One region of the Cupriavidus sp. genome, then DNA from elsewhere that is predicted to be linked to it. Evidence: predicted binding sites of a transcription regulator. Region 1 holds the regulator's gene; each other region holds the start of a gene.

Region 1 (3,199 bases):
CGTCAACTCCTGCCTGCTTCCTGCCCCCAGCCATCTCAGGCTGCGGCGCCCCGTGTCTGCGCGCGCGTGCGCCGCGCTTCCAGATCATGCGGATGCGGCAATTTCAGTGGCCAACCCTGCAGATGCTGCAGGGCAATGTCGGCCAGGCCCGCAATCCATACCTCGGAATCATTCATGCATGGAATGAAATGGAACGCCTTGCCGCCCGCCACGCGGAACTCGGTCTGGCCTTCCATGGCGATTTCTTCCAGCGTTTCGATGCAATCCGCCGGAAAGCCGGGACAGAACACATCGACGCGTCCGGTGCCGACCTTGCCCAACTCGGCCAGCGTGGGTGCCGTATAGGGCTGCAGCCATTCCGCCTTGCCAAAACGAGACTGAAACGTCACCTGGTACTGCCCAAGCTGCAGGTCCAGCGCTTCACCAAGCAGACGGCCCGTCTTCAGGCATTCGCAATGATAGGGATCGCCGAGATCGAGCAACCGTCGCGGCAGGCCGTGGAACGACAAAATCAGCTTGTCGCCGCGCGCGAAGTCCGGCATGCCGTGCTGCAGCCAGTAACCGCGGACCTGCGCGGCCAGCGCGGCAATATAGGACGAATGATCGTGGAAATGCTTGACCAGCCGGATCTCGGGCTGGTTGCGCCAGTTCGACATGACGCGGAACACCTCGTCGAACGCGGTGGCTGTCGTGGTGCCCGAGAACTGCGGATATAGCGGCAGCAGCAGGATCTGTTCGGTGCCCTGGCGGCGCAGCGTCTCCATGACCGACTCGATCGACGGGTTGCCATAGCGCATTGCGCACGCCACGGTCACGTCATGGCCAAGTTTCTGCATCAGCAGTTGCAGCGCGTGCGCCTGGCGCTCGGTATGGACCAGTAGCGGTGACCCGGTCATATGCGCCTCGCGCAACCAGATCGACTCGTACTTGAGGGCCGACGCACGCGAGCGGAATGGCAGGATCAGCCCGTACAGGATCGGCAGCCAGGCGAGCCGCGGAATCTCCACGACACGCGGGTCCGACAGGAAGGCCTTCAGGTAACGTCCTACCGCCTTGGGCGTGGGGGCGTCGGGCGTGCCGAGATTGATCAGCAGGATTGCGGTGCGCGGCGGCTGGCCGTGCTGGTATGCCGGTTCAGGCGAAAACGTCATGGGGTTTCCGTTGCAAGGCCGGGGGCGCTGGCAAAAGCCGGGTTGTCGCCGGCCAGAGGATCTGGCCGGTATGGGAAAGACTGCCAGACCGGGCCACTAGTTCTGGCTGAGCGCGCTGGAAAGCAGCCGCGCGGTGATGTCGACGATCGGGATTACGCGCTCGTAGGCCATGCGGGTCGGGCCAATGACGCCGAGCGTGCCGACGATCTGGCCGTCCACCTCGTACGGCGCCGTGATCACGGCCATGTCCTCGATCGGCACGAGCTGGCTTTCGCCGCCGATGAAGATCTGCACGCCCTGCGCGTGGCTCGACACATCGAGCAGCTGCAACAGGCTGGTCTTGTGCTCGAAGACGTCGAACAGGCGGCGCAGCTTGTCCATGCTCGACGACAGGTCTTCCACTTCCAGCAGCTTGCGCTCGCCGGAGATGAATACCTGCTCGCCATTGTCCTCGGCCATGGCACTGCTGCCGGCCTCCACGGCCGCCTGCATCAGCGCCGACATGTCACGCCGCAGCGCCTGCAGTTCCACGCGCAGATGGTCTCGCACGGCGTTGAAGCTCATGCCCGCATAGTGCGCGTTGAAGAAATTGGCGGCCTCGATCAGCTGGGCCGGCGTGTACGACAGCTCGGTCTGGATGATGCGGTTCTGGACGTCGCCTTCCGGGCTGACGATGATCAGCAGGATGCGCTTGTCTGACAACCGCATGAATTCCACCTGCCGGAATGACTGGGCGCGCCGTGGGGTCATTACCACGCCGGCAAAATGCGAAAGGTTTGAGAGCGTATGCGCGGCCGCCGTGATCATGCGCTGCGGACCGAGTTGCTGGTTGGCCATCTGGCCCTGGATCTGGTCCGTCAGGTTGGCCAGCTCGGATGCCAGCCCGGACGCGCCCTCCAGCGGGCGTGCCGTCAGCATCGAATCCACGAACAGCCGGTACCCGCGCGGCGTGGGAATGCGGCCAGCCGACGTGTGCGGGCTGGCGATGAAACCCATTTCCTCGAGGTCAGACATCACATTCCGGATGGTCGCCGGCGACAGGTCCAGACCCGAGTACTTTGACAGGGTCCGCGAGCCCACGGGCTGCCCTTCGGCGATGTAGCGCTCGATCAGGGTCTTGAGAAGCGTTTTCGAACGTTCGTCCATGATGTCGGGATTTTAATCAAAACCGGAAGGTTCTGGCGTCACGTTGTGTGCGCATGACCCAAAGCTGACAACGGTCATGCCGGTATGGTCTAATCCCGCCATGTCTGCCCCCTCCAAGCCAGGCGCCCTGCGCGCCCCGTTCAAGACCGTCGCCCTGGTGGGCCGGTACTCGACCGCAGGTATCGAAGGCCCGCTCGAAGAGATCGCGTCCTGCATTTCCCGCAACGGCCAGGATGTGGTGTTCGAGCGTGAGACCGCGATGGCCACGGGCCTGACCGGCTATCCGGTACTGACCCCCGACGAGATCGGCCGGCAGGCCGACGTGGCGGTGGTGCTCGGCGGCGATGGCACCTTGCTGGGGCTCGCGCGCCAGCTGGCCGGCCACGACGTGCCCGTGATCGGCGTGAACCATGGCCGGCTGGGCTTCATGACCGATATCCCGCTGGAGGACGTCGCCACCGCGCTGCCCGAAATGCTGGCCGGCCGCTATGAGGCCGAGTCGCGCATGCTGCTCGAATCGCGTGTGATCCGCGACGAAGCCGTGATTTTCTCGGCGCTGGCATTCAATGACGTGGTGGTCAACCGGTCCGGCATCTCGGGCATGGTCGAACTGGCGGTCTCCGTCGACGGCTATTTCATGTACAACCAGCGCTCGGACGGCCTGATCGTGTCCACGCCGACCGGCTCCACCGCCTACGCGCTGGCCGCGGGCGGTCCGATCCTGCATCCGACGCTGTCGGGCCTGGTACTGGTGCCGATTGCCGCCCATGCGCTGTCGAACCGGCCCATCGTGTTGCCGCACGATGCCGAGGTCACGATCGAAGTGGCCAGTGCGCGCGATGTCAGCGTCAACTTCGACATGCAGTCGCTGGCGTCGCTGCTGCCGGGCGACCGAATCGTGG
Region 2 (3,199 bases), on a different contig from region 1:
GGAAGGCAAGGATACCGATGCTGGAATGACGACGCTCCAGGTGCTTGGTGACATCTCCAACCTGGTTTTCAATGACCTTGCGGGCGCGTCCGCGACCGTCGGCATCAACAGCTCGAAAACATCATCGACAGCGACTGGCTGGTCCGAGAATATCAACCGCGTCGAAGCCGGCAAGATTCGCATGACGGCCCGCAACGACATCGAACTCAACGGCATGAAGCTCGGGGCCGATGAAGCAGAGTTGTCGGCCGGTGGCGATCTTTCCATGAATGCCGCGAAGCGTGGTGCGACGGAGGAGACTTCCTCCAGTTCATTCAAGCTCGGGGTTTCGGCAGGAGCATCGGTATCTGCCTTTGGCTCAGGCGTTGGCGCGTCGCTCGATATTGGCGGGTCCAGGGAAAACTCCAGCATGAAGCAGACGCAGCACACCAACACGACGCTCCATGCAAGGTCGGTCAGCCTGTCCTCCGGTGCCGACACGACGCTGTCCGGCGCCCATGTGACGGGCGCCAGTGTCGCGGTGAAGACCGGAGGAAACCTGAATGTCGAGTCCGTGCAAGACGTGTTGGACTCTGATCGCTCCCGGAATAACTGGGGCGTGTCCGTGGGTGTTGCCGCGGGCACCAATGGTGTGATCCCGACATTCTCCGCGCAGGCGGGCGGTGGCAGTGAGTATCGTGACGAGCGGACGACGGCAGCCCAGACCGGGATCACGGCGAAGGATGGACTGCAGGTCAATACCACTGGCGACCTGAATCTCAAGGGTGGTTATCTGGTTTCCGAATCGGGCGATGGCAGTGTCGATGTTGGTGGCTCGTTGAACGCAACCGGTGTACTGGATACGGTCAGCCAGGATGGCGGTTATGGCGGTGGCGGTGGTGGTTTAAGCCGCGCGGGTGTTGGCACGATCAACGCCTGGGGCGAAACGGTGGATGAAATCGACACAAGGACCATGCAGAACGCCACGATCGCCGGTGTGTCAATCCATTCGGCGGGCGTCAGCGGCACAGTGAATACCGACGCCGAGGGCATGTCCGAATCCCTGGTAGACAAACACACCTCGGGCAATTCGATCTCGTTCACGGTCGGAGTCAGCGATATCGCCTCAAAAGTAAAGGGCAGCAAGACCCCCAGGCCGGAGATCGATGGCGGCACGGATGGCTCGTTCCGGCAAATCCGGGATGACATGCCGACGCCGACCGCGCGGGCAGTACCTGCCGAAAGTCCGGCCACGCCGCGTTCTGGGCCGCGTTCTGGGCCGCATTTTGGGCCGGATACGCCTGACGCAAATGCGGGCACAGGGCCGGCAAGGGCGGACGCCGGCTCGCAAACGCCATGGGCCGATGCCAGCCCGGCCACGCCGTTGGATGGAAGGGCCGTTTCCGACAGGCCGCCTTTACACGCGCCGGTTACCGAGATTCCGAGGGCAACGCGCGGGGTGGCAACCCCGATTGCAGCCGGCGGCACGCGCGCCGAGGGGACGCTGACACCGACGGGTGTCCAGGCGCCGGTTCGCGACACGGTGGACGTTGCCAGGCCGGTCGTCCAGCCTCCGGCAATGGAAGTCAGTACCCCTGCGCCGGAACCGGCATCGGGAACTGCTGGCGGGGTGTCGGTGAATCCTTCCGTTGTGACTACGCGGGATCCCTGGCCAACAGTGACACCCGCTACGCCGTTCATTGGCGCGGTTGGATCGTCCAGCGGCTTACCCGGCTTCAACGGCAAGAGGCAGCACAACACAAACAATGGCCTGTCATTCCAGGGGGTGGGGCCGAATCCTTGACGCCAGCCGGTGCCGATGACGTCGCGGGTAAACCCCCATTAAGTCCGCGTCTTGAAATCGAAATACCCCGTCCCTATAATTAGCACTCGCTGGGGGAGAGTGCTAACAGCCCCTGCGGTTGACCAAAAACCTGATGGCCGTCGCAAAAGACGGCCATTTTGTGACCCAAAACTCATTTTTTGTATTTAGGAGTCCGTATGAACCTGCGTCCTCTGCACGACCGTGTGATCGTGAAGCGTCTGGACAATGAAACCAAGACCGCGTCCGGCATCGTGATTCCCGACAATGCAGCCGAGAAGCCAGATCAGGGCGAAGTGCTCGCCATTGGCCCGGGCAAGAAGGATGACAAGGGCAACAACATCGCCCTCGACGTCAAGGTGGGTGACCGCGTGCTGTTCGGCAAGTATGCCGGCCAGGGCGTGAAGGTGGATGGCCAGGAACTGCTGGTCATGCGCGAAGAAGACATCATGGCTGTCGTCAACAAGTAAATCGACGCCTGTCTCACCAGACATACCAAATTATTGATCGTCCCGCCGTTCGCGCGGGGCGCTCCATCCCGATCCGGAGATTCAGAACATGGCAGCAAAAGACGTAGTGTTCGGCGACGCCGCACGTGCCAAGATGGTTGAAGGCGTGAACATTCTCGCCAATGCAGTGAAGGTGACCCTGGGCCCGAAGGGCCGCAACGTGGTGCTGGAGCGCAGCTTCGGCGGCCCGACCGTGACCAAGGACGGCGTGTCCGTGGCCAAGGAAATCGAACTGAAGGACAAGCTCCAGAACATGGGCGCGCAGATGGTCAAGGAAGTGGCTTCCAAGACCAGCGACAACGCCGGTGACGGTACCACCACCGCAACCGTGCTGGCCCAGTCGATCGTGCGCGAGGGCATGAAGTTCGTCGCCGCCGGCATGAACCCGATGGACCTGAAGCGCGGTATCGACAAGGCCGTGGCCTCGGCAGTGGAAGAGCTGAAGAAGCTGAGCAAGCCGACCACCACGAGCAAGGAAATCGCCCAGGTTGGCGCCATCTCGGCCAACAGCGACGCCTCGATCGGCGAGCGCATTGCCGAAGCCATGGACAAGGTTGGCAAGGAAGGCGTGATTACCGTGGAAGATGGCAAGTCGCTGGCCGACGAGCTGGAAGTCGTGGAAGGCATGCAGTTCGACCGCGGCTACCTGTCGCCGTACTTCATCAACAACCCGGAAAAGCAGGTTGTTGCCCTGGACCAGCCGTTCGTGCTGCTGTTCGACAAGAAGGTGTCGAACATTCGCGACCTGCTGCCGGTGCTGGAGCAAGTTGCCAAGGCTGGCCGCCCGCTGCTGATCATCGCTGAAGACGTGGAAGGCGAAGCCCTGGCCACGCTGGTGGTGAACAACATCCGTGGCATCCTGAAGACCGCCGCCGTCAAGGCACCGGGC
Region 3 (3,199 bases), on a different contig from region 1:
CCGTTCGTCTACGGCATGAGCGGCTACATCTACCTGGCCGCCGCGCTGGGGCTGGGGCTGGTGTTCCTGGGCTACGCCTGGAAGCTGTTCCGCAACTACTCGGACCAACTGGCCCAGCGGACCTTCCGCTATTCGATCCTGTACCTGTCGCTGCTGTTTGCCGCGCTGCTGGTCGACCACTACTTCAAGTTCGTGCCGCAGGTCTGATACGCCTGCGGCATCTTGCCGCGCCCGGAAGCCACCTTCGACGTGATCGGCGATACTTTCGGGCCTACCTCCCAATCCGTCACTTCGCGTATGCCGAATCTCGCCCAAGGCTTCCTGGCCCCGCTTCTGACCCCATTGCGTCGCCTCTGCCTGCTCGCACTGTGTACGGCCCTGCTGGCGGCCTGCGGCCAGCCGAAACCGTCGTTCAAGAACGTCGATATCTCGGGTGCCACCGAATTCGGCAAGGACTTCGCGCTGCAAGATCCCGCGGGCAAGACCCGCACGCTCGGCGATTTCAAGGGCAAGGTGGTGCTGATGTTCTTCGGCTATACCCATTGCCCCGATGTCTGCCCGACCACGATGGTCGAGCTCAAGCAGGTCATGGAGCAGCTGGGCCCCGATGCCGACAAGGTGCAGGTGCTGTTCGTCACGGTGGATCCGGAGCGTGACACCGCGGCGCTGATGGCCCAGTACGTACCGGCGTTCGATGCGCGTTTCCTGGGCCTGCGCCCGGCCGACGAGGCCGCGCTCAAGCAGGTGACCAAGGACTTCAAGGTCTACTACGCCAAGGTGCCCGGCTCGTCGCCGAACAACTACACGATGGATCACTCCGCCGGCAGCTATGTGTTCGATGGCAAAGGCCAGCTGCGCCTGTTCATCCGGCACGGCCAGGGGCCGGAACCGATCGCGCATGACCTGAAGGCGCTGATGTCCTGATACTCCGGCAACGCCAATCGCCCAATCGCCTAATCGCCCGGGCAAACAAAAAGGCCGGTCCAGTGGACCGGCCTTTTGCATGACTGCGAGTGTGCGTGGATCAGGCGAATGCCGCCAGCGCACCTTTCATCTTCTTCATCGCGGCGGTCTCGATCTGGCGGATCCGCTCGGCGGAAACACCAAACTCGTCGGCCAGCTCATGCAGCGTGGAACCACCCGAGCCGTCGTCGTTCACATCGAGCCAGCGCGCCTCGATGATGCGGCGGCTACGCGGGTCGAGCTTCGTCAGGGCCTCTTCCAGGCCTTCGACCTGCAGACGGTCCTGGCGCTTGGCCTCGAGTACCTTGGTAGGCTCGTTATGGTTGTCAGCCAGGTAGGCGATCGGGGCGAACTCTTCCTCGCCATCGTCGACCTGTCCTTCCAGCGCCATGTCGCCACCCGACATGCGGGTTTCCATTTCCATCACTTCCTCGGGCTTGACGTTGAGCTCGCGCGCAACGGCTTCGATCTGCTCCGGGGTGAAGGCATGCGAACCCTGCTTGTGGCTGCGCAGGTTGAAGAACAGCTTGCGCTGGGCCTTGGTGGTAGCCACCTTGACCATGCGCCAGTTCTTCAGCACGTATTCGTGGATTTCAGCCTTGATCCAGTGCATTGCGTACGACACCAGCCGCACACCCTGATCCGGGTCGAAGCGCTTCACGGCCTTCATCAGGCCGATATTGCCCTCCTGGATCAGGTCTGCATGCGGCAGGCCATAGCCCAGGTACTGGCGGGCAATCGACACCACCAGGCGCAGGTGGGACAGCACCATGCGACGCGCGGCATCGACGGAATCGGTATCGCGCAGGTCGCGCGCCAGCCGCTGCTCTTCCTCGGGGGTGAGCATCGGGATACGGTGGACCGCCTGGATATAGCTTTCCAGATTGCCCAGCGTGCCAGGAAACGTCAGCGCGAAACTGTTCGCGGCAGCGTTCTGGGGCGCCGTCGGCAGACGGCGGGAAACTTGGGTTTGATCGGCAGACAGGACTGCGTTCACTATGACTCCTTTCGCATCCGGCGGTGGGTTGCCGGTGTGTCCTGACAGGACACCGCACTGCAACGCATATTAGCACTCGAACCGGACGAGTGCTAAGTTAGAAGACCTATAGGGTTGATAGTTCCAACTCATCAGAATCTATTTTTGAATAGTCTGATCCGGCACCGTTGATTCCGCCTAGCTCCCACGCCACAAGGGCTGGCGGGTCGCGCGCGGTCAACAGAAAGATTAGAGGGGCGCGGAGTCAATCGGTTTCACACGAATCCATCACGAAATTGGGATGATGAATTGCAGGATTCGCTACACTGAAGTTGTTTTTCAGCCGCATTGCACCATCTCCCGGAGTGTCTTTCATGTCTGCTATCGAACACTTGCTGAAGCCGCACGTGCGGGATATCGGCGAGTTCACAGTACGCCGCCTGCTGCCTGCCGCCACAACCCAGACGGTCGGGCCGTTCATCTTCTTCGATCACATGGGTCCGGTGGAAATGGCGCCGGGGCAGGGCATGGATGTGCGCCCGCATCCGCATATCGGCCTGGCCACGGTGACCTATCTGTTCGAGGGCGAGATCATGCACCGCGACAGCCTGGGCAGCGAGCAGGTGATTCGTCCCGGCGACGTGAACTGGATGACCGCGGGCACCGGCATTACCCACTCGGAGCGCTCGCCCGACGCCGCGCGGCAGGCCGGGCCGCGCCTGCACGGCATCCAGACCTGGGTGGCGCTGCCCAAGCCGCATGAGAACGATCCGCCATCGTTCCATCACCATCCCGGCGCCACCCTGCCCAAGCTGGAATTGCCCGGCGTGCGGATGACCGTGATCGCTGGCGATGCCTTCGGTGCAGAGTCGCCGGTCCGGGTGTACAGCCGCACACTCTATGTGGCCATTGAGATGGAGGCGGGCGCCAGCCTGGTGATTCCGCCCGAGCATGTCCAGCGTGGCGTGTATCCGGTCGAAGGCAACCTGGAACTCGATGGCGAGACGCTGCCGGCCGAGCACCTGGTGGTGCTCACGCCGGGCGAGGCGGTGACCCTGACGGCCACCATGCCGTCGCGCGTGATGCTGCTGGGAGGAGATCCCACCGATGGCCGCCGCTTCATCTTCTGGAACTTCGTAGCCAGCAGCAAGGAGGCCATCGAGGAAGCCAGCCAGCGCTGGCAGGACGACCGTTTCCCCCATGTGCCGGGTGAAACGGAGCGCATTCCGCTGCCGACGCGGCGCTAGGGCGTGCGCCGCC

Evidence for each region. The regulator HrcA, encoded in region 1, represses chaperone genes, less so after heat shock. The targets are predictions, from matches to a motif close to TTAGCACTCNNNNNNNNNGAGTGCTAA.
Region 2: the regulator HrcA is predicted to act here: its motif matches at 1,863-1,889, upstream of groES (co-chaperone GroES).
Region 3: the regulator HrcA is predicted to act here: its motif matches at 2,030-2,056, upstream of rpoH (RNA polymerase sigma factor RpoH).

Annotation. Positions count from the first base shown of each region.
Region 1 covers NZ_DBHKYV010000035.1:77,504-80,702, forward strand. The annotation lists gene hemH (ferrochelatase) at 36-1,151, opposite strand; gene hrcA (heat-inducible transcriptional repressor HrcA) at 1,248-2,297, opposite strand; gene ACO550_RS30355 (NAD kinase) at 2,398-3,199, shown strand, end outside.
Region 2 covers NZ_DBHKYV010000008.1:117,775-120,973, reverse strand. The annotation lists gene ACO550_RS13715 (two-partner secretion domain-containing protein) at 1-1,783, shown strand, start outside; gene groES (co-chaperone GroES) at 1,981-2,271, shown strand; gene groL (chaperonin GroEL) at 2,360-3,199, shown strand, end outside.
Region 3 covers NZ_DBHKYV010000001.1:305,603-308,801, reverse strand. The annotation lists gene cyoE (heme o synthase) at 1-207, shown strand, start outside; gene ACO550_RS01415 (SCO family protein) at 298-924, shown strand; gene rpoH (RNA polymerase sigma factor RpoH) at 1,025-1,960, opposite strand; gene ACO550_RS01405 (pirin family protein) at 2,314-3,186, shown strand.